3 regions of the Limnobaculum xujianqingii genome follow, and region 3 is predicted to be linked to each of the others. Evidence: riboswitches for the same ligand, from Rfam matches in the RefSeq annotation. Region 3 holds a riboswitch; each other region holds the start of a gene.
What was found. A riboswitch is a leader RNA that binds a small molecule or an ion and turns the genes downstream of it on or off. The one in region 3 is predicted to bind thiamine pyrophosphate.
Positions count from the first base shown of each region.

Region 1: another riboswitch for thiamine pyrophosphate. It lies ahead of thiB (thiamine ABC transporter substrate binding subunit); the one in region 3 lies ahead of thiC (phosphomethylpyrimidine synthase ThiC).
Region 2: another riboswitch for thiamine pyrophosphate. It lies ahead of thiM (hydroxyethylthiazole kinase); the one in region 3 lies ahead of thiC (phosphomethylpyrimidine synthase ThiC).

Region 1 is NZ_JABMLK010000002.1:313,703-324,734, reverse strand. Features, by position in the region: gene flgN (flagellar export chaperone FlgN) at 1-143, shown strand, start outside; gene GOL65_RS15280 (sigma-54 interaction domain-containing protein) at 163-1,170, opposite strand; gene GOL65_RS15275 (DUF5862 family protein) at 1,527-1,829, opposite strand; gene GOL65_RS15270 (DUF554 domain-containing protein) at 2,478-3,194, shown strand; TPP riboswitch at 3,327-3,448, shown strand; gene thiB (thiamine ABC transporter substrate binding subunit) at 3,526-4,533, shown strand; gene thiP (thiamine/thiamine pyrophosphate ABC transporter permease ThiP) at 4,509-6,119, shown strand; gene thiQ (thiamine ABC transporter ATP-binding protein ThiQ) at 6,103-6,801, shown strand; gene GOL65_RS15250 (DsbA family oxidoreductase) at 6,895-7,593, opposite strand; gene GOL65_RS15245 (DNA polymerase II) at 7,934-10,300, shown strand; gene rapA (RNA polymerase-associated protein RapA) at 10,436-11,032, shown strand, end outside.
Region 2 is NZ_JABMLK010000001.1:1,616,948-1,627,979, forward strand. Features, by position in the region: gene upp (uracil phosphoribosyltransferase) at 1-271, opposite strand, end outside; gene GOL65_RS07385 (M28 family peptidase) at 492-1,478, shown strand; gene purM (phosphoribosylformylglycinamidine cyclo-ligase) at 1,610-2,647, shown strand; gene purN (phosphoribosylglycinamide formyltransferase) at 2,647-3,288, shown strand; gene speG (spermidine N1-acetyltransferase) at 3,451-3,984, shown strand; gene GOL65_RS07405 (TetR/AcrR family transcriptional regulator) at 4,237-4,839, shown strand; gene GOL65_RS07410 (hypothetical protein) at 4,861-5,763, shown strand; gene GOL65_RS07415 (hypothetical protein) at 5,782-6,018, opposite strand; gene epd (erythrose-4-phosphate dehydrogenase) at 6,242-7,303, shown strand; gene thiD (bifunctional hydroxymethylpyrimidine kinase/phosphomethylpyrimidine kinase) at 7,568-8,365, opposite strand; gene thiM (hydroxyethylthiazole kinase) at 8,362-9,177, opposite strand; TPP riboswitch at 9,212-9,315, opposite strand; gene GOL65_RS07435 (HlyD family efflux transporter periplasmic adaptor subunit) at 9,364-10,533, opposite strand; gene GOL65_RS07440 (type I secretion system permease/ATPase) at 10,544-11,032, opposite strand, start outside.
Region 3 is NZ_JABMLK010000002.1:1,444,756-1,455,787, forward strand. Features, by position in the region: gene GOL65_RS20680 (HesA/MoeB/ThiF family protein) at 1-163, opposite strand, end outside; gene thiE (thiamine phosphate synthase) at 166-834, opposite strand; gene thiC (phosphomethylpyrimidine synthase ThiC) at 827-2,761, opposite strand; TPP riboswitch at 2,858-2,973, opposite strand; gene rsd (sigma D regulator) at 3,088-3,582, opposite strand; gene nudC (NAD(+) diphosphatase) at 3,685-4,461, shown strand; gene hemE (uroporphyrinogen decarboxylase) at 4,567-5,631, shown strand; partial or broken gene GOL65_RS20710 (endonuclease V) at 5,624-6,174, shown strand; gene GOL65_RS20715 (YjaG family protein) at 6,235-6,825, shown strand; gene hupA (nucleoid-associated protein HU-alpha) at 7,014-7,289, shown strand; gene GOL65_RS20725 (DUF1481 domain-containing protein) at 7,364-7,999, shown strand; gene purD (phosphoribosylamine--glycine ligase) at 8,256-9,545, opposite strand; gene purH (bifunctional phosphoribosylaminoimidazolecarboxamide formyltransferase/IMP cyclohydrolase) at 9,587-11,032, opposite strand, start outside.

The sequences.
Region 1 (11,032 bases), 1.1 Mb from region 3:
AAGGCATTTTGTTTTTATTTTCCCGCTTACCCGCCAATCATCATATTCAGGCTAAAGAGTTATGGAACGATATCATGCAACGGATGCATGAATGCAGCAGGCTTAGTGCGCTTAACCATCAGATATTATCCACCCGGGCATAACAGGCTCAGATATAAAACGCTATGATGAAATGCATTCCACATCAATCCCCAGCTTACGCATAGAGGCGAGGCGATAGCGTAACGCTCGGGGAGTAATACCAAGAAATTGTGCTGTTTTGGACTTACTGCCTTTATGCCGTTTCAGCAAGTCCATAATGTATTGGTGTTCAGCCAGACGTCCGCGCGTTTTTAGATTTTTTATTGATTGTTCTGATGGTTCTGAAGCGGAAATCCCCTCTGTGACAACGCTATTATTTAGCCCTAAATCCGCATGCTGAATTAATCCACCATTGCTCATAATAATGCCCCGCTGAATAACGTTCTCCAATTCCCGAACATTACCAGGCCACGCATGGTGTAAAAGTGTTTGTTCAGCGCACTCATCCAAATGGAGAACATCATCAGAGAAAGAACTATATTTACGAATAAAACGTTTAGCTAACGGTAAAATATCTTCCGGGCGTTCCCGCAATGGCAAAATATGAATAGGTACAACCGATAAACGATAGAATAGATCCTGCCGGAAACGTCCTTGTTCAATCTCTGTTTCCAGAACTTTATTGGTAGAGGCAATAAGGCGAATATTTAAAGCAATCTTCTTGTGGCTCCCTAATCGCTCCACTTCCTGTTCTTGTAAAACGCGTAATAATTTAGCCTGCAGCGATAACGGCATATCGCCAATTTCATCCAACAGTAAAGTTCCACCATTCGCCAGCTCAAACTTTCCCGGCATACTATTTACCGCACCAGTAAAAGCGCCTTTTTCATAACCAAACAACATGGCTTCCAGCATATCTTCCGGAATCGCGGCACAGTTTACGCCGACGTAAGGGGCCGCATCCTGACCAAAAGCATGGTGGTGAATATATCTGGCAATACACTCTTTTCCCGTGCCTGTTTCTCCGGTAATCAGCACCGGAACATGGTATTTAGCGATCTTTTTTGCTTGAGAAAATAAATTTAAAGAGGCAGGAGAAATAGCAACAAAGGTGGTGTCACTCGCAGAAGAAACTGGTTTGGGGTGCATAATATTTCACCTGACTAAGATAATTTCCTATCATTCGTTAATCAAGTAACACACTTTAATTTATATATAATTGACCTGTTAACGAATTTTCTTTTTAAATCCAGGTCAGTATACGCACCTCAAAAGCGTTGTTTTACATTAATCAATTATTAATATATTAATTTTTATAAATCATAATGTTGAGTATTAGTTAGCCTTACAGGCTAATTAATTTTGATTATTACCGTACAGCAGAAGATTGATTAAATGATAATCACTATTATTGAAGAATCGCTTTTTATCTTCAAATAATTATAATCAAAAACGAAAAACAGAGAGCCAGGCTCTCTGTTTTACACACAAACTATAATCTAAGATTATTTAGTGAACGCGTCACGGTAATCTTTAGCGATAGATTTGATTTCATCTTTACCTAAAGCAAATCCACCGATTGTGCCGTAAATGCCGCCAACAACTGGACCAACAAAAGCACCAACCAGAGAACCGATCAGACCAAAGCCTAATACGCCGCCACCAGAGCCACCAACTTTAGTACCTAAACCCAGGCCAGTTGAGAAGCCTTCGCCGAAACCAACTAAAGCACCTTCCAGAGCATCAGTAAAGTTTGCAGCCCAAGCACCGCTTACTTGTTCAATTTCACTGTTTTGTAATTCACGCATGATAATTCCCTTTTATAGATATAAAAACCAATCAAAAGCTGATGGTCGAAATAAAAGCCTCGAAGTTCTAAGGCGTGATTATTTTTATCACAAATGATTTTTTTATTTCTATTAATTTAAACTAATTTTATATCATATATAAGACCGAATAATTAATACATTAAAACGGTGCAAGACGGTACTTATAAAAACAACAAATGACAAATACAGCGTAAGTAAAACACCTAAGAAATACTTATTTCTATCAATATACAAATATTATTTAAGCTATAAACCAGAATATATTGATGACAGTTTCTGATAAATATATTTATTATAAATAACTAATAAAAACAAGATAATCCTGACAAGTATCAAAAAGTAGCGAGTTCTGCCTGATAAACCCGCGTAATCACTCTCGCTCTCTATCAGGCTGCCGTCATTTTTAATTTACACACTATGTGATATAAATTTGCCCACAATAAGCAAAAACAACTTTGATAAAATGGGATATCATCTACATTACTCTTTGTTGTTGAATCTGTACCTTCTGCTAACAACAAACTTCATAAGCGTTCATCCCCTAGCCCATATGGGTACTGATAACCAGGCTATCTCCAAAAGAACAGGATGACGTTGCCTGTAAAAAAACAAAAGTAGGAAGAAATCATGGTTGGTCCATTACTAAACAGCGCAGCCGTTTTCATTGGCGGAGGATTAGGCCTTTTTTTAGCACCAGTGATGCCAAAACGTTTGCAAGATGGCCTGCCGGCTGCATTCGCCATGATATCCATTGCCATGGGTGTGGTAATGACGATTAAAGTTCAGCAATTACCCGCTGTTGCACTTGCCCTGATCGTGGGGCTGGCTATCGGTGAAATCTGCTATATGGAAAAAGGCGTGCAAAAGTTTGGCTCTCTGGTGCAACGTGGACTAGCTCGAATTATTCCAGTGCGAAACCATAGCATGACGCCTGAGCTTTACACCCAGAATTTTACCGCATTAATCGTTCTGTTTTGTGCTGGAGGTACCGGTATTGTTGGTGCGCTCACTGAAGGGATGACGGGTAATTATCAACTGCTGGTGGTTAAGTCTATTCTGGATATCTTCACTGCCATGATTTTTGCCACCACCATGGGGGCAGCCGTCATGTCTATCGCTATCCCTCAGCTTTTAGTTCAGGGTACCCTCTATTTTTCTGCTCGCTTGATTATGCCGTATATGACAGAGATTACGCTGGGGGATTTCTCCGCCTGCGGAGGTATTATTATGATTGCCGTTGGATTACGTATTGCTCAGATAAAAACCTTTGCCGTGGTCAACTTCTTACCCGCTTTAATTCTTATTATTCCTATCTCTTTGTACTGGCATAAATTTATGGGCTAATGGCAATTGCCGTTGATAAACCGCCACTGTCTGAAAAGCTGTCAGGCTGTGGCTGAAAGCAGTAATAAATAAGTTAGTATTCACTCCTGATAATAATCCCTTTCCCACAAGCTAAACAGACTCTACAATGTGCCCTTCTCAACGGGGTGCTAAATAAAGCTGAGAATGTGTTCATCGTGTGAAACCACACCAGACCATACCCGTAGAACCTGATCCGGTTAATCCCGGCGGAGGGATTTGAGAGTTTGTTCAGTTTTTTTATCCGCTCGCTGAATAGCTTAAATTACTCAAAGACCTTTGTTTCCGACTAATCTATTTAGGGAAGTGCAAAGTGTTTAAAAAATTCATCACCGCAATCGGGTTTCTTGCCATTTGCCCGTTACTGGCTAATGCGGCAGACAACCGCCCTACTCTAACCGTTTATACTTATGACTCCTTTGCCTCTGACTGGGGCCCTGGCCCAAAGATTAAGAAAGCTTTTGAAGCGCAGTGCCAATGTGAATTGAAACTGGTTCCGCTGGCTGATGGCGTATCATTACTTAATCGCTTAAAGATGGAAGGGAAAAAAAGTACCGCAGATATGGTCTTGGGTTTAGATAACAACTTGTTGGTTGCTGCGAAGCAGTCTGGCTTATTTGTTTCACATAAACTAGATGTAAATGCCCACTCACTAACCTTACCCGGCGGCTGGAAAGACGACACCTTTATTCCCTATGACTATGGCTATTTTGCTTTTGTTTACAATACCGAAAAGCTAAAGACGCCACCAAAAAGCCTGAATGAATTGATTGAAAGCCCTGAGAAATGGCGAGTTATCTATCAGGATCCACGTACCAGCACACCGGGTCTTGGTTTACTACTATGGATGCAAAAAGTCTACGGCGATAAGGCTCCACAGGCCTGGCAAAAGTTAGCAAAGAAAACGGTTACCGTAACCAAAGGCTGGAGTGACGCCTATGGCCTGTTTCTTAAAGGCGAGGCCGATTTAGTCCTCAGCTATACCACTTCTCCGGCCTATCACGTGATTGAAGAGAAAGATAATCGCTACGTTGCGGCTAACTTTAGTGAAGGTCACTATATGCAGGTTGAAGTTGCAGGTATGTTGGCTAATAGCAAACAGCCTGAGTTGGCAGCCAAATTTATGGCTTTTATTATGACGCCAGCATTCCAACAGGAAATTCCAACCACCAACTGGATGTATCCGGTTATTGATATTCCACTACCGGAAGCGTTTACGCAAACAGCAAAACCTGCAGCAACGCTGGAGTTTAGCCCTGAAGATGTAGCACAACACCGTAGTTCATGGATTCAGGCATGGCAAAACGCCGTCAGCCGCTAATTCCCTTCTGGCTTTGGCCGGGTTTGATTGCCGCAACGTTGATCCTCAGCGTTGCGTTCGCTGCTTTTGCTGCGCTGTGGTTTTATTCTCCTGCCGGGGATATCCGGCAGCTATTAAATGACAGCTACCTGTGGCATGTGGTACGTTTTACTTTCTGGCAGGCCTTTTTATCAGTATTGGTTTCTCTGATACCGGCCATTTTTGTTGCCCGGGCACTTTATCGCCGACGTTTTATTGGTAGAACGTTGATGTTGCGCCTGTGCGCAATGACGCTGGTATTGCCGGTGCTGGTCGCTGTTTTTGGCTTACTCAGCGTATATGGTCAACGAGGCTGGCTGGCTAACTTACTAAGCTCCATGGGGTTTGACTATGATTTCTCTCCCTATGGATTACAGGGCATTTTGCTGGCGCATGCCTTCTTCAATTTACCGTTATCGACCCGGCTGCTGCTCCAGTCGCTGGAAGGTATTGCGGTTGAGCAACGTCAGTTAGCTGCGCAATTAGGCATGAACTCATGGCAGCGCTTTCGTTTTGTTGAATGGCCAGCCTTAAAGCGTCAAATCCTGCCAACCGGTGCATTAGTGTTTATGTTATGTTTTGCCAGCTTTGCTACCGTGTTATCTCTCGGTGGCGGTCCTAAAGCAACCACCGTTGAACTGGCCATTTATCAGGCGCTGCATTATGACTTTGATCCTCAACGCGCCGCTTTATTAGGATTAATTCAACTGGTCTGTTGTCTGTCTATTGTACTTCTCAGCCAGCGCCTCAACCCGTCATTACCCGTGGGAAATACCTACGGTCAACAATGGCGAGACCGGCAAGATTCCCAGCTAAGTAAAATAACCGATGGTCTGCTGATTACCCTGACCTTATGTTTGCTGCTTCCACCTCTGATGGCCGTAATATTGGATGGTATTAATAGCGCAGCACTTGAGGTGCTTCAACAAAGCGCAATGTGGCAATCATTATTTACCTCGTTGCGTATTGCTCTGGGTTCCGGGTTGCTCAGCCTGGCGCTAACTATGATGTTATTGTGGAGCAGCAGAGAACTTCGCCTACGCCACAACCCCTGGGGAGCCAGACTCGAAATCAGCGGTATGGTCATTTTGGCTATGCCAGCCATTGTGTTAGCCACCGGTTTCTTTTTACTACTAAACAGCACCACCGGACTGCCAGACTCTGCTGATGGCATCGTAATACTGGTTAATGCACTGATGGCAATTCCTTATGCGTTAAAAGTACTGGAAAACCCGATGCGCGATCTGGGTGAGCGCTATTCTTTACTTAGCTTATCGTTAGGGTTAACCGGTTGGAACAGATTACGTTGGATTGAGTTAAAAGCCCTGAAGCGCCCACTGGCTCAGGCATTAGCCTTTGTCAGTGTGCTGTCGATTGGTGATTTTGGCGTGATCGCGCTGTTCGGCAATGAACAATTTCGCACCTTACCCTACTATCTCTATCAGCAGTTGGGAAATTACCGCAGTGAATCTGGTGCCGTAACGGCCTTACTGTTATTGCTGCTGTGCTTTTTTCTGTTTTCTTTGATTGAACGACTTCCCGGACGTAGCCATGATCGCTCTGAATAAATTAAGCTATCTTTATCCACCGCTATCCATGTGTTTTGACCTGAATATTCAGGCTGGTGAGCGCGTTGCCATTCTAGGCCCCAGCGGGGCCGGGAAAAGCACTTTATTACATCTGATTGCCGGATTCGTCATGCCTGAAAGCGGTAGCTTATGGTTGAACAATATTGAACACAGCCATACGCCACCGGCTCAGCGTCCGGTTTCTATGCTATTTCAGGAAAATAATCTGTTTGCTCACCTTACCGTTGAGCAAAATATTGGATTGGGGCTTAATCCCGGCCTTAAGTTAACGCCAGATCAGCAACAAAGACGGCTGGAGATTTGCCGTCGGGTAGGACTCATTGATTACCTTGACCGTTTGCCCTCTCAGCTATCCGGTGGCCAGCGTCAACGTACTGCGCTGGCCCGCTGTCTGGTCAGAGATAAACCTATCCTGCTTTTAGATGAACCATTCTCTGCGCTCGATCCTGCTTTGCGCTACGACATGTTATCTCTGCTGGAAAGCGTATGTGATGAACAACAGCTCACATTAATGATGGTTTCGCATAATCTGGATGATGCAGCACGTATCGCACCGAGAACACTGTTGGTGGTAGAAGGTAATATCGTTTATGACGATTCAACACAGGACCTTCTCAGTGGAAAATCTGATGCAGCACGCATATTGGGTGTAACCAGCTAAAGCTAAACAGTCCGATTTGGCCTGTCGCCAGATGATCCGGTATTTTTCCGACCAGAATATGCCACCAGCCGGAAAACATCGGTCAGATAATAATCAATAGCAAATATCATCAGAACAGGATGGTCCCTGTGAGGCATTATCCAGTTGAATTAAGCGAGCCTTCTCTTCCTGCACTTTTACCAGAATGTCGCTAAACACATTTGCAGGCTGCGCTCCGGATACCGCATATTTATTATCAAATACAAAGAAAGGTACTGAGGTTATCTTTAACTGTCGGGCAAAGGATTCATCCGTACGAACGCTATCCGCATAACGATCGGAATTTAATACTGCCTTAACTTCGGATGGCTCCAATCCAACTTCATTAGCCAGATTAATCAGCGTATCAATATCCGCCAAATTGAGTCCATCGGTGAACATACCCTTGAACAAGGCCTCACTGGTGGCCTCCATCACACCCTGTTCTGCAGCGTAATGTAATAATCGATGTGCATCAAAAGTGTTAGTTGGTATCAGTTTTTCGAAATGAAAATCAAGTCCGGTCTGTTTTGCCTGCTGAGCAATGTTCGCCGTCATTTCATTGGCTTCAGGTATACTCATGTCATATTTTTCAGAAAGATGAGTATAAATATCTTTTTGTTTTAGCTTTGGTGCACTGGGGTCCAGCTGAAAGCTACGCAATACAATCTCAACACTCTCTTTTTCCGCAAAAGAAACCAGCGCTTGTTTGAGATGATGTTTACCGATATAACAAAACGGGCAGGAAAAATCAGACCATATTTGTATTTTCATAATACTTTTGTCCTTCACGATAATTCTGAGTTAACCGTTGAATAAAAGTGGGGGCAACAAAGCTAGCACCCAATAAATATTTTTAGCATCACGTTATTCCCATTATTTCTGATTAAATGCCCCCAACCCAATGGATACATCTAAAAAACAGGTCATACAGAATATATCGTAGGTCATTACGGCAATTAAAAAGAACATCTCTGCTCTTTAAAGATAGAACAAAACCATTTCATTCCCAATAAAAATGACAATGGATAACAGCTGTATAAATATACATATTAGAATATACTTCTGCCAGCTCGATTCTTTACTGCATTAAACGACTAAAGGTAAGCATACGGTGAATTCAGTTCAACAAGGTTTTATCCTGACTCGTCATTGGCGGGATACCCCTTCAGGCATTGAAATTGACTACTGGCTGGCAACGGACAGTGGCCCACAGCGTATACGTTTACCCTTACAGCAAGCCGTTGCTTTTTCTCCTGCATCCAGTAATGCCCGTATTACTACCTTGCTCTCCTCTGAACGAGGATGGAGTTTGCGTCCGTTGGAAATGCAGGATTTTAGCTGCCAGCCGGTAGATGGATTGTACTGCCGCCAGTATCGCCAACTGCAACGCATAGAAAAGAGTCTGAACGAATCAGGCATTACGCTATATGAAGCGGATATCCGACCGCCAGAACGTTATCTGATGGAACGTTTTATTACAGCTCCGGTCTGGTTTCAGGGGGAACCAGCTGCCGATGGTAGCCTGATAAATGCTCAGATAAAAGCGGCACCTGATTATCGCCCTAACTTAACTACCGTTTCTCTGGATATTGAAACCACAGAACACGGAGAGCTTTATTCTATTGGTCTGTACGGCTGTGGGCAAAAGCAGGTCTATATGCTCGGTCCGGAAAATGGCACACCTCACCAGCATGACTTTAATCTCGAGTATGTCGCCAGCCGTCCCTTGCTGCTGCAAAAACTTAACCAATGGATCGCAGAACACGATCCCGATGTCATTATTGGCTGGAATCTGGTGCAGTTCGATTTACGGGTGTTACAAAAACATGCTGAACGCTATCAGATACCCCTCACTTTTGGCCGGGATAATAGCCCACTGGAATGGCGAGAACATGGTTTCAAACAGGGGCATTTCTTTGCTTCTGCTAGCGGGCGTTTAATTATTGATGGTATTGAAGCACTGAAAAGCGCCACCTGGAACTTTGCCTCCTTTAGTCTGGAAAATGTTTCCCGGGAATTATTAAACGAAGGAAAAGCCATCGATAATCCCTACCAGCGAATGGATGAAATCAATCGCATGTTCAGGGAGGATAAGCCTGCGCTGGCCTACTACAATCTGATGGACTGCGTGCTGGTTACCCGCATTTTTGATAAAACCCAGTTAATGACCTTCTTGTCAGAACGAGCAACCGTCACGGGTTTAGCGGCCGATCGCAGTGGCGGTTCGGTTGCGGCTTTTACTCATCTCTATCTTCCCCGTATGCATCGAATCGGCTATGTAGCGCCTAATTTGGGTACTTTACCGGAAGAGCATAGCCCCGGGGGTTATGTGATGTCTTCCACTCCCGGTCTGTATGACTCAGTGTTGGTTCTTGATTATAAAAGCCTGTATCCCTCTATTATTCGTACTTTTCTCATTGATCCTGTTGGTCTGATTGCCGGAACGCTAAAAGAAGAACAACAGCAAACGGTACCCGGTTTCCGCCATGCCCGTTTTTCCCGAACCACCCACTGTTTGCCCGACATTGTTGAGCAAATATGGCGTGGACGCGAAGAAGCTAAACGTTCCGATAATAAACCGCTATCTCAGGCGCTAAAAATTATCATGAATGCCTTTTATGGTGTGTTAGGTTCCAGCGGCTGCCGGTTTTTCGATCCTCGTCTTGCCTCATCTATCACCCTGCGTGGTCATGAAATCATGCTGAAAACTCGTGAGTTGATTGAACAACAGGGATATCAGGTCATTTACGGAGATACTGATTCAACTTTCGTCTGGCTCAAAAAAGCCCATACTAACCAACAGGCTAACCAAATAGGGCGAGAGCTGGTTAAGCATGTCAATCTGTGGTGGCAAACCATGCTCAAAGAGGAGATGGGCCTCGAGTCAGCACTTGAACTGGAGTTTGAAACTCACTTTAACCGCTTCTTAATGCCAACTATTCGTGGGGCTGAACAAGGCAGTAAAAAGCGTTATGCTGGCCTGATCTCAAGCGATAATGGCGATAGTGAGATCATTTATAAAGGCATGGAAACGGTACGGACCGACTGGACTCCATTAGCACAACATTTTCAGCAGCAGTTGTACTCCTTGATATTTCACAATCAGCCTTATCAGGAATTTATCCGCGATTATGTGGCAAAAACCCTCAATGGCGAATTTGATTCGCAGTTGATTTACAGTAAGCGACTGCGCCGACGGCTGTCGGAATACCAAAAAAATGTACCACCACATGCCAGAGCCGCAAAACTGGCCGATGAATATAATCAGGCCCACGGCCGCCCCCTGCAGTATCAAAACGGGGGGACCATTCGCTATTTAATTACCCTACAGGGCCCGCAACCGCTGGAAAACCTACAGTCGCCTATTGACTATCAACACTATATTTCTCGCCAGTTAGAACCAATTGCAGATGCAATATTGCCATTTATGCACGATAATTTTGATTCACTGGTTACTGGTCAAATGGGGTTGTTTTAACGCCCGTCGATCATTACCATAGCGCCCTTGCTCCATACCCCTAAAAATCATCGTAATAATTGACTACGTTGTGTTCCATCGTTTCCCGATGGCAACCTTGGGGTAAATGTTAATTAATGAGAAGCCGATAAATATATGCCCTTTACTTTAGGTCAACGCTGGATTAGCGATACGGAAAGTGATTTAGGACTAGGAACAGTCGTTGCGCAGGATGCCCGAACCGTAACTTTATTGTTCCCTGCCATTGGGGAGAATCGGCTGTATGCAAAAGCTGACTCTCCGATAACCCGCGTCATGTTTAATCCGGGAGATACCATAACCAGCCACGAAGGTTGGCAGTTACTGGTTGACAGCGTTAAAGAAGAAAATGGCGTTCTGACCTATATCGGTCGTCGTCTTGATACCAATGAAGAAAATAGCACCCTGCGGGAAATCATGCTGGATAGCAAACTGACTTTCAGCAAACCACAGGACCGTCTGTTTGCTGGTCAGCTCGATCGTATGGATCGTTTTAGTCTGCGTTATCGGGCAAGAAAATATCAAAGCGAACAGTATCGTATGCCGTGGAGTGGCCTGACAGGTATACGCGCCAGCTTAATTCCCCACCAATTACATATTGCCAATGAAGTTGGTCATCGCCATGCACCACGTGTTTTGCTGGCGGATGAAGTAGGTCTGGGAAAAACTATCGAAGCCGGGATGATTATCCACCAGCAATTGCTGGCGGGTCGG
Region 2 (11,032 bases), on a different contig from region 3:
CGTGCTCCAATACCCCTTCCATCATGCCTAAACCTGCACGAAGAATCGGTACTACGGTGATTTTTTTACCTTTGATTTGTTCGATTTCTACCGGGCCATTCCAGCCATTGATGGTCACTTTTTCAGTTTCTAAATCGGCGGTTGCTTCGTAAGTCAGTAAACTACCAACCTCTGAGGCTAATTCACGAAAACGTTTAGTGCTGATATCTTCTTCACGCATCAGGCCTAACTTATGTTTAACCAGTGGGTGCTTAACTACAACGATCTTCATTTATTCCTCTCCCATATCGCGGATGGTGCACTGTCGCTCTCAAAAAAATCGGCAAATTATACCTGATAATGCGTGAGCCGTAACAAAGAAATGCATGATTCAGATCATGATAGGCTATAGATTGTGCTAATACTGTTAACAGAGCGCTGTTTTTTCCAATTAATCATTGGCGGTGATAAAAAACCTCACGTCAGGCATCAGGGAGTTCAAAATCAGGGATATGAAGGCATATTTTAATATCAACAAGAAATGGTTGCAGGTTGCAATAACTTGTTTAATGACGGTTAGCCTGACCTCTTGTTCGCTGTTTACTCAATCTTCTGTGGAAGCCAAATATACAACACCTCCAGATGTTTCTACTGAACGGCTAACCCAACACGTCAAACAATTATCCGAGGCCTATTACCCCAGAGATTACACCCATCCGGAAAATCTTAATGCCAGCGCTGATTATATTATGCAGCAGCTTGAGCCTTATACCGACAGGCTTTCAGAGCAGAAATTTACCGTAAGAGATAAGCCTTATCGCAATATTATTGCCCGTTTTGGACCAACAGAAGGAGAGCTGATTGTGGTCGGTGCTCACTATGACTCCTACTATAAAACTCGCGGTGCAGATGATAACGCCAGCGGGGTCGCCGGTTTACTGGAGCTAGCCCGGCTGCTAAAACAGCATCCTCCTTCATCCCCGGTTGAGCTGGTAGCTTACAGTCTGGAAGAACCGCCCTTTTTCAGTACCGATGAAATGGGAAGTTCTTTCCACGCACGGCAGTTAGTAGAAACTGAGCGGCAGGTAAAACTGATGATGTCACTGGAAATGATCGGCTATTTTAGCGATGAACCCGACTCACAAGATTTCCCTTTAAGTATGATGAAATCACTCTACAGCGATAAAGGGCATTTCATCACTGTGATTAGTAACATGGGCAATCGGGACATCACCGCACAAGTAAAAAGCCTGATGATGGGAGCCAGTGATTTGCCGGTTTATTCACTCAATGCTCCATCATTTATTCCCGGAATCGATTATTCTGACCATCTGCACTACTGGAAACAGGACTACCCTGCGGTAATGATTACCGATACGGCATTTTATCGTAATCATCACTATCACGAATCTAACGGAGATACGTGGGACCAACTGGATTATCAGCGTATGGCGAAAGTGGTACAGGGCGTTTATGCCACGGTTCAGAATCTGGATTAGTATCAGGTGAGTGGTTAATAAGCCTGTGAGTTTGTGCATCAGAAATAAAAACCATAGGCAAACGTTTGCTATAACTGATAGAATTACGCCGTTTCTGTTAAATATCACCTATCTCCATGGGGAACCCCGCAGTGACCGATAAAACTTCTCTAAGCTACAAAGACGCTGGTGTTGACATTGATGCTGGTAACGCTTTAGTCGATAGAATCAAAGGTGTAGTAAAACAAACCCGTCGTCCTGAAGTTATGGGTGGACTCGGAGGGTTTGGAGCACTTTGCGCACTGCCGCAAAAATACCGTGAACCGATTCTGGTATCAGGCACCGATGGTGTAGGCACCAAACTTCGCTTAGCCATGGACTTAAAACGCCACGATACCATTGGTATTGATTTGGTTGCCATGTGCGTTAACGATCTGATTGTTCAGGGTGCAGAGCCACTGTTTTTCCTCGACTATTACGCTACCGGAAAGCTGGATGTAGATACCGCTGCCCGTGTAGTTACCGGCATTGGTGAAGGCTGTAAGCAGTCCGGCTGTGCGCTGGTTGGTGGAGAAACGGCTGAAATGCCCGGCATGTACCACGGTGAAGATTATGACGTGGCCGGTTTCTGCGTTGGAGTAGTAGAGAAATCCGAAATCATTGACGGTAGCAAAGTCTCTGCAGGTGACACGCTGATCGCTCTGGCTTCCAGCGGCCCGCACTCTAATGGCTACTCGCTGGTACGTAAAATTCTTGAAGTCAGCAAAACCGATCCACAAGCCACTATGCTGGCCGGTAAATCACTGGCAGATCATCTGCTGGCACCAACCAAAATTTATGTGAAATCTATTCTGCAAATGCTGGAGCAGATTGACGTTCACGCTATCGCCCATATCACTGGCGGCGGCTTCTGGGAAAATATTCCCCGCGTATTGCCACAGGGTACTCAGGCAGCGATCGACGAATCAAGTTGGCAGTGGCCGGAAGTGTTTAACTGGTTACAGCAAGCAGGTAACGTTAGCCGTCATGAAATGTACCGAACCTTTAACTGTGGCGTCGGTATGGTAATTGCCCTGCCGGAAGCTCAGGCGAATGCAGCCATCGCACAATTACAATCCACCGGTGAAATTGCCTGGAAAATTGGCACCATCAAAGCTTCTACTTCTGACGAGCAGGTGGTTATCGGCTAATGAAAAGTATTGTTGTACTCATTTCTGGCAGCGGCTCCAATCTTCAGGCCATCATTGATGCCTGTGATAGTGAGCAAATCGACGGAACTATCAGTGCGGTATTCAGCAACGTTCCCGAAGCTTATGGATTGGTACGGGCACAACAGTCTGGCATTGCTACGGAAGTCGTTGAGCCCAAGTATTTTAGCAGCCGCACCGATTATGATCTGGCACTGGCAGATACCATCGACCGCTATAAGCCCGATCTGATTGTTTTAGCTGGCTATATGCGTATTCTGAGCCCGGTATTTGTTAACCGATATGCGGGTAAGCTGCTAAATATTCACCCTTCTCTGCTACCTAAATATCCGGGCCTGCACACTCACAGTCAGGCGCTGAGTAACGGCGATAAACAACACGGCGCAACCATTCATTTTGTTACTGAAGAGCTGGATGGTGGTCCGATTATTCTGCAAGCAGCAGTACCGGTATTGGCACAGGATAGCGAAGCTGAGTTGATTAAACGGGTGCAGGTTGAAGAACATCGTATCTATCCGCTGGTTGTTAGCTGGTTTATGGATGGTCGGCTGGCTATGCGTGATGGCAAAGCCTGGATGGATAATCAACCTTTACCACCTCAGGGTTACGCCGAAGTCGGATAAATGGCACTATGGCTACGATATCAGTTAGCGATGTCGTAGCCATATCCCCTAGCATTAGCCTGAAATAGTACTTGCCCGCAACACATTAACCTGACTAAGCTAGTAAGCCTGTAGTCATGCTACAGTCAAATATTTCTAAACAAATAGCTATCAGGAGTTCCCATGTTGGGTAAACCCAGCGTCAAGCTACGTCCGCTTGAACGTGAAGACCTCAGATTTGTCCACCAGCTCGATAATAATGCCAGCGTTATGCGCTATTGGTTTGAAGAACCTTACGAAGCCTTTGTTGAGCTGTCAGATCTGTACGATAAACATATCCATGACCAGAGCGAACGGCGCTTTATTATTGAGGCCGATAATAACCGCGTCGGGCTGGTTGAACTGGTGGAAATAAACCATATACACCGCCGGGCAGAATTTCAGATCATCATCGATCCAGCCTGGCAGGGGCACGGCTATGCCAGTGCCGCAGCACGATCTGCAATGGAGTATGGCTTCTCTGTGCTTAATCTATATAAGCTCTATTTAATTGTTGATAGAGAAAATGAGAAAGCCATCCATATATACACCAAGCTGGGGTTTGAAACCGAAGGCATTCTTAAACACGAATTCTTTATTAATGGGGAATATCGCGACACTATTCGCATGTGTATTTTTCAGCCGCAATATTTAGCCCGATTAAAGCAGCAAAATTGATCGACTGAAGGAGGGTAATCCATCCGATACTCTCCTTTATTTCTCTGCCTCAATGCCCTTTTCCGTTTGATTAAGATAATCCCCCTTTCCGGCTATTCTTATTTATAATGTGTGCAAAATAGAAATAGCATCGACGTTATTCACCAGAATATTTAGCTCGATGTAACAGATTTAATATTTAACCGATAAAATAAGATAAACTATTTGAAAAATAACGGTATTCTTATAGCAGGAGAGCAGAGAGGTTCGACTATGCGCCCATCAACAAAACTAAAACAACAAAAAATTATTGAGGTAGCAACCCAACTGTTTCTCAAACAGGGGTACCATCAAACCAATCTGGATCAGATTATTGAGCAATGTGGCGGTTCCAAGCAGACTATTTACAGCTATTTTGGTGATAAACGTGGCTTACTAACCGCAGTTATTGGCCGCTGTATTGAAGAAGTTGAAGCCATCTTCAATTTTAAAAACGACGACAATAAAACGTTAGAACAGCAATTAGTTCAGTTTGGCACCAACTATCTGGATACTATCTTATCCCCCACATTACTGAATACTTTTCGCATCTTACTCACAGAATCTCAGCACGATCAGGAACTGGCTGATTTTTATTTAAATCAGGGCCCCTATCGTATCACCAACTATTTAAGGCAGTTTCTACTCTCCCATATGGAACAGGGGCACATTAAACATGGCGATCCATCGGTAGCCTGCGGCCACCTGCTTAGTTTACTGAAGGGCTATATTCAGCATGAAGCGCTATTTGGTGTGAGAGTTCCACCTAAGACAGTGATCAAACAGCATGTCCAGTCGGCGGTAGACTGCTTCCTTAACGGTTATCGCCCAATTTAACTAATTATTATAAAACAGATAATGATGATTAAAGTTGCCCTTACCCCTATTGAACATCAATCCAGAGGCGAACTGGTTGCCTGCTCATGGAGCACTGCCGAGCGCCTGATAGTATTGGAAGCAGAATCCATTCCGGAACGCATTAACGGCCAGTTTGTCCCCAGCCAAACCGACAAACGAAGCTGGTTTATTTCAATCTACCAGCATGGCGAGTTGGTACTGTCTGTTCCTTCTATTGAATCAAAAACCAACTTCCACTATGTACAGATGCTGGACGATCAGCATATTTTATTAGTGGGTGCTCGCTGTCACTACAATCATGGCGATCCGGAAAAGAATGCCGAAGTTTACAATCTGGATGGGCAACGAGTGCGCCGCTTCACTTTAGGCGACGGCATTGAAGATATTAATGTCACCGCTGACAGCGCCATTTGGGTTAGCTATTTTGACGAAGGGGTATTTGGTAATTACGGCTGGGGCCAGCCTCTCGGGCAATATGGCCTGGTGAAGTTTGACCAGGAAGGCAATATTCTCTGGCAGGCCGAACAGTTTGATATTTGCGACTGCTATGCGGTAAATGCGGAAAGTGAGCACTCATTCTGGTTTTACTACTATTCCGATTTCCATCTGGTTCATTTAAACAAACTGCAAGCCACCTCTTATCGGGCTCCCGTTCAGGGCAGCCATGCTTTTGCTCTATGTCATCCTTATTTAGTAATGGGTGGAGGCTATGGGAAAAATGATAATTTCCACGTGTTTAAATTCAACGCATCCTCATTAAAGGAGACAGCAAAACTGTCATTTACCGATTCTGATGGCAAATCTCTGAAGCAGTGCGTTTATAACATGCGCGGTAATCGGGTTATTGCCTTTAATCAAAGCGGAATTTACTACACTATTCTGACACCAGACCTCTGCCAGTAAACTCGCTTTGAATGTCAGTTACCAACCAAATACCGTTCCCTGATCGGTAGATTTATCTGCTGCACCCTGATCTCTGATCCGTTCCATACGGCGATCCCGCTTCATGCTATCGGAAGCGGGGTCATAGTCATAAATCGGTCGTTCCCGATCGTTAACCACACAACCAGAGCCTCGTGGACAAGGTTCAGTATAAGACTCAGAAGTGCATCCCAACAGAAACAGGGTAATACCAGCAATTAACGATAATCTAATCATAGAAACTCCAACATCGCCGCAACAATATAATCACTAAAGTTAATTATAATTTATAGAATTATACAAAAACGATATTAGCGCACTTTACATTGATACCTGAAGTCTGCCATCTTGTTGATTATCTCAAGTCTGGCTATTGATATTGTGATCTCACAACACACACATCTTCTTGCATTACATTATGCTAACCAGCCGGCATGATAACGAACAATAAAGGTATAACATGACCATCCGAGTAGCTATTAATGGCTTTGGCCGTATTGGCCGCAGCGTTTTACGCGCTTTGTACGAATCAGAGCATCATAAAAAAATCAGTGTGGTGGCGATTAATGAATTGGCTGATCCTAACGGTATGGCACATTTATTGAAATACGATTCAACTCACGGGCGCTTTGCCCGTCGCGTTCGTCAGGAAGGAAGAATGTTATGGGTGGATGATGATGCAATACAATTATTCCATCAAAAAGAGATCGCCAACCTGCCGTGGAAATCATTAAACGTTGATATCGTGTTGGATTGCAGCGGCGTTTATGGCAGCCGGGCCGATGGCGAAGCACATATCGCGGCCGGTGCCAAAAAGGTGCTGTTCTCCCATCCGGGAGGAAACGACTTAGATGCCACCATTGTTTATGGCGTTAACCACCATGATTTAAAGGCTGAGCACCGAATCGTTTCCAATGCCTCCTGTACCACTAACTGCATTATTCCGGTGATCAAACTGCTGGATGATGCATTTGAGATTCGCTCAGGCACTGTTACCACCATTCACGCTGCAATGAATGACCAGCCGGTGATTGATGCTTACCACAAAGACTTACGCCGTACCCGTGCCGCCAACCAATCGATCATTCCAGTCGATACCAAACTGGCGGCGGGAATTACCCGTATTTTCCCTAAGTTTTGCGACCGATTTGAAGCGATTTCAGTGCGAGTACCCACCATCAACGTAACCGCTATCGACCTGAGCGTTACGCTGGAAGTCCCTGTCAGCGTGCAAGATATTAACCAACTGTTAGAACATGCGGCTAAAAATACCTTTCAGGGAATTGTGGATTATACCGAGCTGCCACTGGTTTCTACCGACTTTAACCATGATCCTCACAGCGCTATTGTCGATGGCACACAGACCCGCGTCAGCGGTCAGCATCTGGTAAAAATGTTGGTATGGTGTGATAACGAATGGGGTTTTGCCAACCGTATGCTGGATACCACATTAGCGATGATTGCCAGTGAACAGCAATCAGAAGAAAGTTCTGCTAAAAAACTCACAGAACAAACCCTATAGCATTCACTGCGTTTGTTATCTGACGAGAAAACCTAATAAATAGGCTTCAATGGATATTCCGGTCGTAAAAACTAAAGTGTGTATATTGGTTTTGTGCTCGACCGGAAGACCATTTGTACTTAGCCATAGAGTGCGTCGGGCCTAGTCCGCCTAGGGGCACTCCGGCAGCTAAAGCTGCTACGACCCCAACGGCGGCCTCTCCCTCCGATTAACTATGTTTAAACATAAACCTACCCCGTTAGCTAATTACAGAAGGTTTTATGTTTACCACCAACGATGAAAATGATGTACCGGGCCGATGCCGTGACCTACTTCCAGACTGTCAGCCATAATCAAAGCCTGCTGCAAGTAATCTTTCGCCAGCTGTATTGTCTGCTCCCAGCTATCACAACGCGGGCGTAATGCCGCCAGTGCAGCAGAAAGTGTGCATCCGGTTCCATGAGTATGTTTAGTGGCAATTCTTGGGGCACTAAAACGCAGCGTTTGCTGTGGCGTAATCAACCAGTCGGGGCTTTCTGCTTCACTTAAATGCCCCCCTTTCATGAGTACCGCCGGACAGCCCATCCCTAACAGCGCTTTCCCCTGCTCCAGCATTTCAGCCTCACTGGTGGCAACGGGGCAATCAAGCAAAGCAGCAGCCTCCGGCAGGTTAGGCGTAATCAGAGAAACAATCGGCAACAATTGACGACGTATCGCTTCTACCGCTTCAGGAGCCAGTAACGGATCGCCACTTTTTGCCACCATCACTGTATCCAGTACTACGTAAGGAATGGAATAGCGCTTTAGTGATTCAGCGACCACCTGAACAATATCTGATTCAGCCAACATGCCAATTTTGGCACTGTCGATACGCACATCATCCAGCACCGAACTGAGCTGGGCCGCCACAAAATCAGGATCAATGCGATAAACAGACTGTACACCCAGCGTATTTTGCGCCACCAGCGCGGTCATAACACTGGTGCCATAAGCTTCCAGCGCAGAGAAGGTTTTTAAGTCGGCCTGAATACCCGCACCACCGCTTGGATCGGTGCCGGCAATAGTTAATGCATTAATTCTCATAACGTTTTACCCATCAGATGTTCTGGTTGCAGTTGATAAAGCAAATCAAGAAAACGAGGAACAAAGCTCCCCGGCCCGGCAGACTCTTCGGCAGCCACTCCACCACAAAAAGCCATCACCATGCAGGCACTGGCTACCAGTTCGAGTGCTTTCTCTTTATCCAGCGATAAAAAACCAGCCACCACGGCGGATAATGCACAGCCCGTTCCAACCACTCGAGTCATTAGCGGATTGCCAAAAGGCAATGCATAACAGGTTTGACCGTCGGTCACATAGTCAATAGCGCCGGTCACTGCAACAACAGCGCCACTGCGGTTGGCTAACTCAATCGCTGCCGGTAACGCAGCTAAAGAATCATCAGTGCTGTCAACGCCCCGCCCTGCTGAACTAAAGCCGGCCAGCGCCATAATTTCCGAAGCATTACCACGAATAGCAGCAGGTTTCATGGTAAGTAATTGGTGAGCGAAGTCAGTACGATAACCCAATCCACCTACTGCCACCGGGTCCAAAACCCAGGGAACCGCTGCACGATTGGCCGATTCCACCGCCAGCAGCATAGCTTCTGCCTGAGTTTCATTCAGGGTTCCCACATTAATCAAAAGCCCGCTGGCAATAGCGCTAAAATCTCCGGCTTCCTGACGAGCCACCACCATTGCCGGTGAAGCACCTAAAGCCAGCAGAACATTGGCAGTAAAATTTTGCACCACCTGATTTGTCAGGCAGTGAACCAAAGGGGAAGAGGTTCGCAATTGCGTCAGCCAATGGGCCGCAGCAGAACCGGGAAAAGGTTGAAGGTTGTGAGATGAATTCATAAAGCTCCCAACCGGCGTTAAAGAAGGCAGTACCGGTGGGATACCGTGACTTCCCTACGCTGGCATAATCCAGATCAGGTAATACGGGTGATATCTCAGCCGCTGTGCGTGTTGCACAGGGCACCCCGAGTCGAAGTTACATATTAGACGATTGAGTAAAAGGATCAAGGCATTGTCAGGAAGTTATTAACGCTCCCGCAATGCTTCCTCTAACTTATTCAACGGCTTAATCAAATATTCCAGCACTGTCTTCTGTCCGGTTTTAATCTCTACATTGGCGACCATGCCCGGCATAATGGGGAAACGCTTACCGTTTTTATTATGCAGCTCTGCATTTTTGGTTCGCACATAAACCCGATAATAGTACTGATCCCGCCGAACCTCATCCTGTAAGGTATCCGGTGAAACCACCACTACTGTCCCATCCAGATTGCCATAAATAGACGAATCGTAAGCAGTCAGCTTGACCGTTGCCGGAAGGTCCGGGCGAATATAAGCGATATCACGCGGGTTAATGCGAGTTTCAATCAACAAATGGTCTTCCAGCGGTACAATTTCCATTAACTTGCCGCCCGGAGGCAAAACACCCCCCACTGTGGTTACCTGAATATCTTTTACCACCCCATGCACCGGAGAATAGAGCGTGGCGCGATCCAGTTGATCGGCTTTACCTGCCATCACTTCCATCTGAGCATCCAACTCGGCATTGTTTTTTACCTGCTCTTCACGGGCCCGCACTGCGTACTGATTACGTGCTTCATCAATTTTGCCCTGTAGTTCCGTTGCCTGACGCTGCAGACGAATCACTTCAACCCGACTGGCGGCCCCTTTCTCGATTAGCGGCTGGGTCATTTTCAGTTCAGAATTGACCAGATTATATGAGCGCTGCAAGTTAGAAACTGTTTCATCCAGATTGCGTCGTCTTGACTCATACAGTTGACGCTCACGTGCCACCAGCTCCGGCTCCTGTAAGGTATCCGGGCTGAATTCCAGCGGAGCTCCAGTCAGTTCAGAACGCAAACGCTCCGCAGAAGCTCGCAGAGTTCTCACCCTTGATGCTGCCTCACCGTAGTTAGACTGAAAGCGTTTAGGATCAAGCTGTGCCAACACTTGCCCCTTATTAACAATGTCACCTTCATGTACCGACATAACAGAAACAATGCCGCCATCCAGACTCTCAATCACCTGAGCCCGGGTTGAAGGCGTCACCTTTCCGGTTCCAACGGTAACTTCATCTAATGAAGCAAAACTCGCCCAGATAAAAAGCAATATTCCACCTAATAGCGTCAGCCAAACCACTGACGAATGACGGCGTCCTTGCTGAGCCATATCTTCCTGCATTGATAGTTCAGTCATTGGGCGATCCTCAGGCAACGATAGATGCAACATTGGTGTTATGGCGAGCCTGATTCAGGATTTCATCGCGTGCACCATCTGCGACAATTTTTCCTCCATCAACCACCACAATTCGATCCACCAGCGCCAGTAAAGCCGGGCGATGTGTCACTAAAATCAGTGAACGCCCAACCAGCCAGCTTTGCAGCTGACGGATAACATAGCTTTCCAACTGTTCATCCATGGATGCGGTGGGTTCATCCATGGATGCGGTGGGTTCATCCAGCAATACCACCTGCGGATTACGCACAATTAATCGGCTCAACAGCACCATCTGGCGCTGCCCTCCGGATAACCCTCGCCCACCTTCATTTATCAAACGGTCAAGGCTGGAGGCATCCTGTTGTACCAGCGTTAACGCCCCACTGATACGCAAGGCTTGGATCAACTCCTGATCGGTGGCATGAGGATGGCCTAACATCAAATTCTGGCGCAGCGTGCCAAAAAACAGGCGAGAATC
Region 3 (11,032 bases):
TGCCTACGCCAGCTGCCGCCAGATAGAGCGATACCGGAGAGCCAAGCCCGCCCAGCCCCACGATCAATACTGTAGATTGTCTGAGTTTGATTTGCCCTTCCGGTCCTATATCCTCCAGCAGTAATTGACGGCTATAGCGCAAAAACTCGCTGTCGTTCAGCATAATTAACGCTCCTCGTGTTCGATTAATCGGAGCAGTTCTGCGGTGGCCTGACGCCAGTCCTGAGCTTTCGTTATTGCACTCACCACGGCGATGCTACCAACTCCGCAAGCCAATACTTCAGGTACCCGGTCGATACTGATACCGCCAATAGCAACGGTAGGATAATCAGGGATAGTGGCCACATGACGTTTTAGTTCAACTAATCCCTGTGGAGCCGAAGGCATGTCTTTGGTTTGGGTTGGAAAAATATGACCCAAGGCAATATAAGAAGGGCGAACAGCAACGGCTAGCGCCAGCTCCTGGTCATCATGGGTAGAAACGCCCAGACGCAGGCCCGCCTGATGAATGGCTCTGAGATCGGCTGTGAGTAAATCTTCTTGGCCAAGATGGACCCCATAAGCCTGATGTTTGACCGCCAGTCGCCAGTAATCATTGATAAACAGGCGTGCATTAAAGCGTTTTCCCAGCTCAATTGCCTGTTGAATAATATCTTCCACTTCGATGTCAGGCTGATCCTTAATACGTAACTGAATGGTGGTGACGCCTGCATTGAGCAAACGTTCAATCCAGCTCAGAGTATCAACTACCGGATAGAGCCCCAGCTTTTTCTCTGTAGGAGGAAATGGGATGTCGGGTAATGCTGAAAGATGGTTTAGAGCGGTATCAGCCATGAGAGTTTTCCTCCGTTATTGCGGTATCTGAGGCGGCAGGGTGATAAAGTTCGCTACCCTGAGCGCGAAAATTTTCTGACATTTCGTTCATTCCACTGGTTTTTACCAACAGCAGATTTTGTTGCGCCTGATCTTTGGCGAAATCCCTCACTTCCTGAGAAATTTTCATTGAACAGAACTTTGGTCCACACATTGAACAGAAGTGGGCAACTTTGCCGGAAGCCTGAGGTAATGTCTCATCGTGATAGGCTCGTGCGGTTTCCGGGTCGAGGGCCAGATTGAACTGATCTTCCCAACGGAATTCAAAGCGGGCTTTTGACATGGCGTTATCACGAATTTGTGCGCCAGGGTGTCCTTTCGCCAGATCGGCAGCATGAGCAGCTATTTTGTAGGTAATCAGTCCTTGCTTTACATCGTCTTTATTTGGCAGGCCAAGATGCTCTTTGGGAGTGACATAACAAAGCATGGCGCAGCCGAACCAACCAATCAGGGCGGCACCAATACCAGAGGTAAAATGGTCGTATCCCGGGGCGATATCGGTGGTCAGCGGGCCTAAGGTATAAAAAGGTGCTTCATGACAGTGTTCCAGCTCAAGGGTCATATTCTGGCGGATCATATGCATAGGAATATGGCCCGGGCCTTCAATCATCACCTGAACATCATACTCCCAGGCAATTTTAGTCAGTTCACCCAGCGTTTTCAGTTCTGCAAACTGGGCTTCATCGTTAGCATCCTGAATCGAGCCGGGGCGCAGGCCATCGCCCAGCGAAAGTGCAACATCATACTGGCTGCATAATTCACAAATTTCGCGAAAGTGTTGATAGAGAAAGTTCTCCTGATGATGGGAAAGGCACCATTTCGCCATGATGGAACCGCCTCGTGAGACAATACCCGTCAGACGATTGGCGGTCATTGGTACGTAACGTAGTAGTACTCCGGCGTGAATAGTGAAGTAATCAACCCCTTGTTCAGCCTGTTCGACCAGCGTATCTTTAAATACTTCCCAACTGAGGTTTTCAGCAACGCCGTTTACTTTTTCCAGCGCCTGATAAATAGGAACAGTGCCGATGGGTACCGGACTATTGCGGATAATCCATTCGCGGGTTTCATGGATATAACGACCGGTGGAGAGGTCCATCACCGTATCCGCTCCCCAGCGAGTAGACCAAACCAGCTTTTCTACTTCTTCTTCAATAGAAGAGGTCAACGCAGAATTACCGATATTGGCATTTACTTTCACCAGAAAGTTTCGGCCGATGATCATCGGTTCTGATTCCGGATGATTGATATTCAGAGGAATAATAGCCCGACCAGCCGCCACCTCATCACGGACAAATTCGGGGGTGATGTTGTCCGGCAATACCGCGCCAAAATTTTGTCCGGGATGCTGCTGCTTTAATACATCGGTACGAATGCCCTCCCGTCCCATATTTTCGCGAATGGCAATAAATTCCATTTCCGGCGTTACCATACCCGCTCTGGCATAGTGCAACTGGGTAACTCGTTTACCGGGTTTCGCTTTGCGAGGGGCGGGAAGGTGAGTGTAACGCAAGTGGTCTAAACCCTCGTCCGCCAGTCTCTTTTGGGTAAAGTGCGAACTAACCTGAGGTAATGGCTCAGTATCACCACGCTGTTCGATCCAGTTTTTTCGCAGCGCCGGTAACCCTTGTCGCACATCCAGCGTTGCCTGAGGGTCGCCATAAGGGCCAGAAGTATCGTAAACCGGAATCGGTTCATTATCCTGATATTCAGGCACCTCTTTGCTACCACCGATCAGCGTTGGCGATAACTGAATTTCACGCATAGGAACACGTAAATCTGTTTGTGAACCTTGCAGATAGATACGTTTTGAGTCGGGAAAGGCATTTCCCTGTAGCTGGTCAATAAATTGCTGCGCCTGAGCGCGTTGGGTTCTTCGGTTAGACATAGCAAACTCCTAATAAAATTAAGGATTGCTTGTCCGGAGTTCGGAGAGGGAGTAACGATAAAGCAGAAAAGGCGTTAAACAGTTTCAGTTTATCTGGAAGAAATTACTCTTGTTCCCTTCGCGGGTATTAGCCCGATCAGGTTCCGCGGATCCCGAATTAACGGTCTCAGCCTGTGTCACCAGGGTGGTACTAGGCACTCCGACAAGATTAATCACCAAAAACGGTGATGCAACACAGTATAAGTAAGCTAACAAAAACCACAAGTTTGTTTTTTGCGCCGGGTTTATACTTTAATGGTGCCAGTGAATGGCACCACGTTTAGTGATTATTTTGATGCAGCAGAAGAGTGATGGCTCAGCCAGCTGTTAGTGGCTTCCTGAATTAGTTTATCTTCCAGGGAGAAGCGTCTTTCCAGCAATTCGCCAACAGTTGAAAGATCTTCATGCAGTTGTAATATGGTGTCTTCGTTGATGCCCTTTTCGACATAATTATCGTAAAACGCCATAATCTTTTGAGTGTTCTCTTCTAATCTCGGGTAGGCTTTTTGGCCAATCAGCAGATTGGGGCTACTGGCACCTTCTTCCTGAATAATGACTTTGTCATAAATATGAAAATGACAAGAGGAGAGGTAGTCCACCAAATGGTGTCCAAAATCGATTAGGGCTTTTTCATCGAGAGGGATATTTTTTTCTTTGTTTGGCTTAATACCAACAAGACGGTAATAAGTAACCAGTAAGTTTTTACGTGATTCTAACCACTGATCAATCAGTTTAATTTTGCCGCCCACGCGCTCGGCTAAGCTTTCAAGTTGGTTTAGCATAGTGTTTCCAGAGTGATGGCTGTTAGTAAAATAGCAAGTTAAAGTAATGTAAATCTATTGTTGTCAGATTTCCAGTAAATTAAGAGGTTGAGCGAAACGGCTATGGAGCAACAACTACAAGGTAATGAATCAGGCTGGTGGTTATTGAGCCACGCCGGGAAGTTATGGCTGCCAAAAGGTGAGGTGCCTTATGGTAGTGCCAACGATTTTGGTTTGTCGGGAGAAAAGGCACATCGAATTGGCGAGTGGCAAAGTGAGTCAGTCTGGCTGGTGTGTAAAGAGCGCTCAAGAGAAATGGCTTCAGTTCGACAATTGCTAAATGAAGATAGAGGTTTGTTTCAGCTGGCAGGCAGAGCTGTTCAGTTAGAGGGGTTCTATCGGGCTCACCAGTTCTGTGGTTACTGCGGTCATCCAATGTATGTCAGCGAGCGCGAGTGGGCCTGTTTATGTGATAACTGTCGTCAACGCTACTATCCTCAAATAGCACCTTGTATTATTGTTGCGATACGCCGTGAAGACCGAATTTTGCTGGCGCAGCATAACCGCCATCGGGGTGGGATCTACACTGCACTGGCGGGTTTTGTCGAGGTAGGTGAAACGCTGGAACAAGCAGTAGCCAGAGAAGTGCAAGAAGAGAGTAATTTGCAGGTGACAAATCTGCGTTATATCTCTTCTCAACCCTGGCCATTTCCACACTCTCTGATGGTGGCTTATTTAGCTGATTATGCGAGTGGAGAGCTGAAAATCGATACTTCAGAATTACTGGATGCCGACTGGTTTCGTTATGACAATCTTCCTCAACTTCCGCCTCCTGGTACAGTAGCGCGTCGATTAATTGAAGATACCATCGCAATATGTCGATCTGAGCATGATTATTAGCATTTTGCCGACCAGTATATTGGGCAGATATAGTAATATGCCCTCTTTATATTGGAAGAGCTTGTTGCATGCTACAATGCGCGCAATACCAGAAGGATAAAAATAATGAATCAATTAAAAAACGATCGCTATCTGCGTGCGTTATTACGCCAACCTGTTGATGTAACTCCTGTCTGGATGATGCGTCAGGCAGGTCGTTATTTGCCTGAATATAAGGCAACCAGAGCAGAGGCCGGTGACTTTATGTCACTGTGTAAAAATGCTGAACTGGCTTGTGAAGTCACGTTACAGCCACTGCGTCGTTATGCGCTGGATGCGGCCATTTTGTTCTCCGATATTTTAACTATTCCTGATGCTATGGGATTGGGGCTTTACTTTGAAGCTGGTGAAGGTCCTCGTTTTGAACGTCCTATTACCTGCAAGGCGGATGTCGATAATCTACCGATTCCCGATCCGGAACAAGAATTAGCCTATGTGATGAACGCGGTGCGTACTATTCGTCGCAATCTGAAGGGCGAGGTTCCTCTCATTGGTTTTTCTGGCAGTCCCTGGACTCTGGCAACCTATATGGTTGAAGGTGGCAGCAGCAAAGCATTTACTAAAATCAAAAAGATGATGTATGCCGATGGACCCGTATTGCACAAGCTACTGGATAAGATTGCCGACAGCGTCATTTTATATCTGAATGCTCAGATTAAAGCGGGTGCTCAGTCAGTAATGATTTTTGATACCTGGGGGGGCGTATTAACCGGGCGCGATTATCTGGAGTTCTCACTGGCTTATATGCACAAAATCGTTGCTGGCTTGATTCGAGAAAATGAAGGCCGCAAAGTACCAGTAACATTGTTTACTAAAGGTGGCGGTCAATGGTTAGAAGCCATGGCGGCTACCGGTTGTGATGCGCTTGGTCTGGACTGGACTACCGATATTGCCGATGCCCGTAAGCGGGTGGGCGATCGCGTGGCGCTACAGGGAAATATGGATCCTTCTATGTTGTATGCTCCTCCAGCCAGAATTGAGCAGGAAGTAGCAACAATTCTTTCCGGATTTGGCCATGGTAACGGCCACGTATTTAATCTGGGCCATGGCATTCATCAGGATGTTCCACCTGAACATGCTGGTGCCTTTGTCGAAGCGGTTCATAAACTGTCTCGCGCCTATCATGATTGATACCGCTTCTTTGCGGGCAGAACAGTCGAAAAAAGCCCGGTTGATTGTTAAAGACGATCGGCTGGGTTTTACTGAGCCTGACTGGATAGCCGGTGCAGACGTTGGTTTTGAACAGGATGGAACTATAACCCGGGCTGCGATAGCTATTTTGAGCTATCCCGGGTTGGAATTGGTGGAATATCAGATTGCCCGAGTGCCAACAAATATTCCCTATATTCCCGGATTACTCTCTTTTCGCGAATGTCCTGCTTTACTGGCCGCATGGCAAAAGCTCACCATTAAGCCTCAGAACCGGGTGATTTGGCCGAACTGACTGATAAGAATGAATTTCTTGGTTGGGTATGGAATAGTAAAGCGCGTTGCAAGCCGCTGTATATTTCTGTTGGGCATCGAATTAGCCCGGATAGTGCACTGGTATGGGTAAAACGTTGTATGCGCGGCTATCGCCTGCCGGAACCAACCCGTTGGGCTGATGCTATAGCTTCAAGGCGTCCTGCGTTTTTACGCTGGTTGGCTGAACATCCAGAAAAAAGTATTGATTAAGCTACGGCTATTATAATTTGGGTATTTTCCCATCATATTGAATATTAATGAGATTTATTAATGCTACGTAACCCGATTCACAAACGTATGGAAAAGCTGACCGGCTGGCAGCACTACACTTTTATGGCCTGCTTATGTGAGCGTATGTATCCAAATTATCAGGCGTTTTGCCACCAGACCGGGTTTGCAGAGCCTCAAGTATATCGCCGTATTCTGGATTTGATTTGGGAAACGCTGGTGGTGAAGGGCGCGAAAGTAAATTTTGATAGCCAACTGGAGAAGCTGGAAGATATCATTCCAGATGCAGAACAATTTGATATGTATGGTGTTTATCCGGCCATTGATGCCTGTGTTGCACTGAGTGAGGTATTACACTCTCATTTAAGTGGTGAAACATTAGAACATGCTATAGCGGTGAGTGAGTTGTCAGTTCGTACGGTAGCGATGCTGGAAATGACGGAAGCTAATCGCGAAATGACCGACGATGAGCTAAAAGCCTTGCCACTCATTGAGCATGAATTTGATGTTCAGTGGGAAATATATCGCTTGCTGGTTGAATGCGAAGAGCGTGATATTGAGCTGATAAAAGGGCTAAGAGCGGACCTGAAAGAGGCCGCAACCAGCAATATTGGTATAAATTTAACACAATAGATGATAAAACGTGATTCAGAGCTTAAATAATAGCATGTTAAGGCTTCACAGCCGCCCTCTATTGGTCTACATTTGTCTTGCCTTTGAAAGGTGGCTATCGAGACGCTCAGGCTAAGGGTTTAGAAATTTTCTTTTCCCGCCCGTATTCGATACATTGCATGCCATAAAACACATTGTAAGGATAATTTATGAACAAGACTCAACTGATTGACGTAATTGCAGACAAGGCTGGTATTACTAAAGCTCAGGCCAAAGCGGCTCTGGAATCAACCTTAGGCGCAATTACTGAGTCTCTGAAAGATGGTGACCCAGTACAACTGGTTGGTTTTGGTACATTTAAAGTGAATCATCGTAATGCCCGTACTGGTCGTAACCCACAGACTGGTAAAGAAATCAAAATTGCTGCAGCTAATGTTCCAGCATTTGTTTCTGGCAAAGCGCTGAAAGAAGCTGTTAAGAAGTAATTAACAGCCACTTAATGAGATAAAAAAAGGGGCGGATTGGCCCCTTTTATTATATTCAGACCATGATAAAACGATTGATTGTTATAAGTAGTCTGATTCTTGTGGGATGCAGTACTTCACCAAAAGATCCTACCCTAAGTGCCTCTGGCTATATTGCCACTGATGGCATGATGAGAATCTGGACTAAAATCAGCGGCGAAGGGCAGCCCATGCGGCTGATGAGTGTATATACGCCTTATACCGGCAGCACTGTCTCCACTTATTATGAATACTCGGCAGGTAAAGTAAGTTTGATCCGCCGTGAAGTTCAAACATCTGATGGCTATCCTAAAGAATTAATGCGTCTGGATAGCGAAGGTAACCCCAGTTTTATGCAGCGCCAACTGGCGGATCGCAATGAGCAACTCTCTGCAGATGATATTCTAAGATTAAAATATGAAGAGCAGCGAATTCTGACAACCAGTGAGTCGCTTGATGCCGGTAAGATTATCTTGCATCAAGGCTATATTAAAAACGGTGAAGTTATTACCTGTGCCGGCGAAGCGGTAAATCCAGTATTTTCATATGAACAGCAGTCATGGATTGAAAAGCGAGTCCGTAACGGCGGCTTTATCAGTCTGGCGTGGTTAGATGCGCCGCGAGGAATACAGTTGTTGCTGGTGGCGAATGAGAATTTTTGTTCGTGGGAGCCGAAGCTGGAGACGTTTTGAGAGTGATGGGGTCTTTTAATCAGCTTTAGAGAATATTCCGGCCGTAATGGCGATGTTGCATATATCATCCCGGCGATCGGCCGGAAGACCATCTGTACTTAGCTTCAGCTTGCGTCGGGCCTAGTCCGCCTAGGGGCGCTCCGGCAGCTAAAGCTGCTACGACCCCAACGGCGGCCTCTCCCTCCGTTTGAAATCTGTTAAATTGAATAGCAAAAGGTCGCCATATGGCGACCTTTTGTGTTACTGACGTAATGAATTACTTCTGGTTTTCGCGTTCGATGGCGCGATAGCCGATATCTTTACGGTAGAGGCAGCCGTCCCATTGGATTTGTGCAGCAATTTCGTAAGCCCGGCGTTGGGCTTCGGCAACGCTGTTTCCTAATGCGGTCGCGCAGAGTACGCGTCCACCTTGGGTTACAACATGACACTCTTTCAAGCTGGTACCCGCATGGAAAACTTTGCCGTCTTCCATTTCTTGTTGTGGCAACCCTGTAATTACATCGTTGGTACGGTAATCACCAGGATAACCGCCAGCGGCCAGAACCACACCCAGCGATGCACGCGGATCCCAATGGGAAGTTTTTTCATTTAGCTTGCCTTCCACACCGGCCAGGCAAAGCTCGATCAGATCGGACTGCATACGTAGCATGATAGGCTGAGTTTCTGGATCGCCGAAACGGCAATTAAACTCGATTACCTTAGGCTGACCAGCATCGTCAATCATTAATCCGGCATACAGGAAACCAGTATAGGTGTTACCTTCCGCCTCCATACCTTTTACCGTAGGCCAGATAACCTGATCCATGATGCGTTGATGGACTTCATCAGTCACTACTGGTGCTGGTGAGTAAGCACCCATCCCACCCGTATTGGGGCCAGTATCACCATCATAAGCACGTTTATGGTCCTGACTGGTTGCCATTGGAACGACATTTTTGCCGTCGACCATCACAATAAAGCTGGCTTCTTCACCAGTGAGAAACTCCTCAACTACGATACGATGGCCTGCGTCACCAAAGGCATTGCCTTCCAGCATATCTTTAGCTGCCTCTTCGGCTTCTTCCAGAGTCATTGCCACAATAACGCCTTTACCAGCCGCCAGACCATCGGCCTTAATCACGATAGGTGCACCTTTGGCGCGAATATAAGCGAGTGCCTGATTGAGGTCGGTAAAGTTCTGGTATTCCGCACTGGGAATATGATTACGTGCCAGAAAATCTTTGGTGAAGGCTTTTGAGCCTTCAAGCTGAGCAGCTGTCTGAGTTGGGCCAAAGATTTTTAGCCCAACTTTGCGAAAAGCATCAACCACGCCTTTAACCAGCGGTGCTTCCGGGCCAACAATAGTTAAACCGATATTTTCTTTTTGGGCGAAATGTACCAGAGCATCAATATCTGTTGCGGCGATTGCCACATTAATCAGATTTGGTTCCAGTTCAGTACCGGCATTGCCGGGAGCAACGAATACCTTATCAGCCAGCGGTGACTGGGCTGCTTTCCATGCTAAAGCATGCTCTCGTCCACCATTACCAATAATTAATATGTTCATCTTTCTGGCTCCGTGTAAATGTCGAAATTCAGTTACTGGTATTAGTGACGGAAATGGCGCATGTCAGTAAAGATCATTGCAATTCCATGTTCATTGGCAGCAGCAATAACCTCGTCATCACGAATAGAACCACCTGGTTGAATAACGCAGGTAATACCTACAGCTGCAGCGGCATCAATACCATCGCGGAACGGGAAGAATGCATCGGAAGCCATAACAGCCTCAGCAACCTGTAAATTTTCATCTTCCGCTTTAATTCCGGCAATTTTCGCTGAATAGACGCGACTCATTTGGCCTGCACCTATACCGATAGTCATATTGTCGCGGGCATAAACAATGGCGTTAGATTTAACAAACTTGGCTACTTTCCAGCAGAACAGCGCATCACGCAGCTCTTTTTCTGTTGGCTGGCGGGTAGTAACGACTTTCAGATCGGCCTGACTAACCATGCCAAGGTCGCGGTCCTGAACCAGTAAGCCACCATTAACACGTTTAAAATCTAATCCGGCAATCCGGGCGTCCCACTGACCGCATTCCAGTACACGAATGTTTTGCTTCGGAGCTAAAACTTCCAGCGCAGCTGCACTTACTGATGGAGCAATAATAACTTCCACAAACTGACGGCTGATAATAGCTTCAGCGGTTTTGGCATCCAGTTCCTGGTTAAAGGCAATGATGCCGCCGAAGGCTGAAGTAGGATCGGTTAAATAGGCGCGCTCATAGGCATGAAGAATATTATCCCCTAACGCAACGCCGCATGGATTAGCATGCTTAACAATGACACAGGCTGGTTGAGTAAACTCTTTAACACACTCTAAAGCAGCATCGGTATCCGCAATATTGTTATAGGAGAGGGCTTTACCCTGAAGTTGTTGAGCAGTAGCAACGGATGCTTCTTTTACTGTTTCTTCAACATAGAATGCGGCTTGTTGATGACTGTTTTCACCATAGCGCATATCTTGCTTTTTAATGTACTGGAGATTGAGCGTGCGAGGGAAGCGGCCAGATGGTTTATCGGTTTCACCATAATATGGAGTAACCAGAGAACCAAAGTAGTTAGCAATCATGCCGTCATAAGCTGCGGTATGTTCAAAAGCACGAATCGCCAGATCAAAACGCGTCTCGTAGCTTAATCCATTATTGGTGTTATCCATTTCACTGATGATATCGCTGTAATCACTACTGTTAACTACGATAGCGACATCTTTATGGTTTTTGGCGGCAGAGCGAACCATGGTTGGGCCGCCAATATCAATGTTTTCTACTGCATCGGCCAGAGAGCAATCTTTACGGGCAACTGTTTGAGCGAAAGGATAGAGATTAACAACTACCATATCAATTGGCTCAATGGCATGTTTTGCCATCACTTCATCATCAATACCTCTGCGCCCCAAAATGCCGCCGTGTACTTTAGGGTGCAAGGTCTTAACTCTGCCATCCATCATTTCGGGAAAGCCGGTGTAGTCAGAAACTTCCGTTACCGCAAG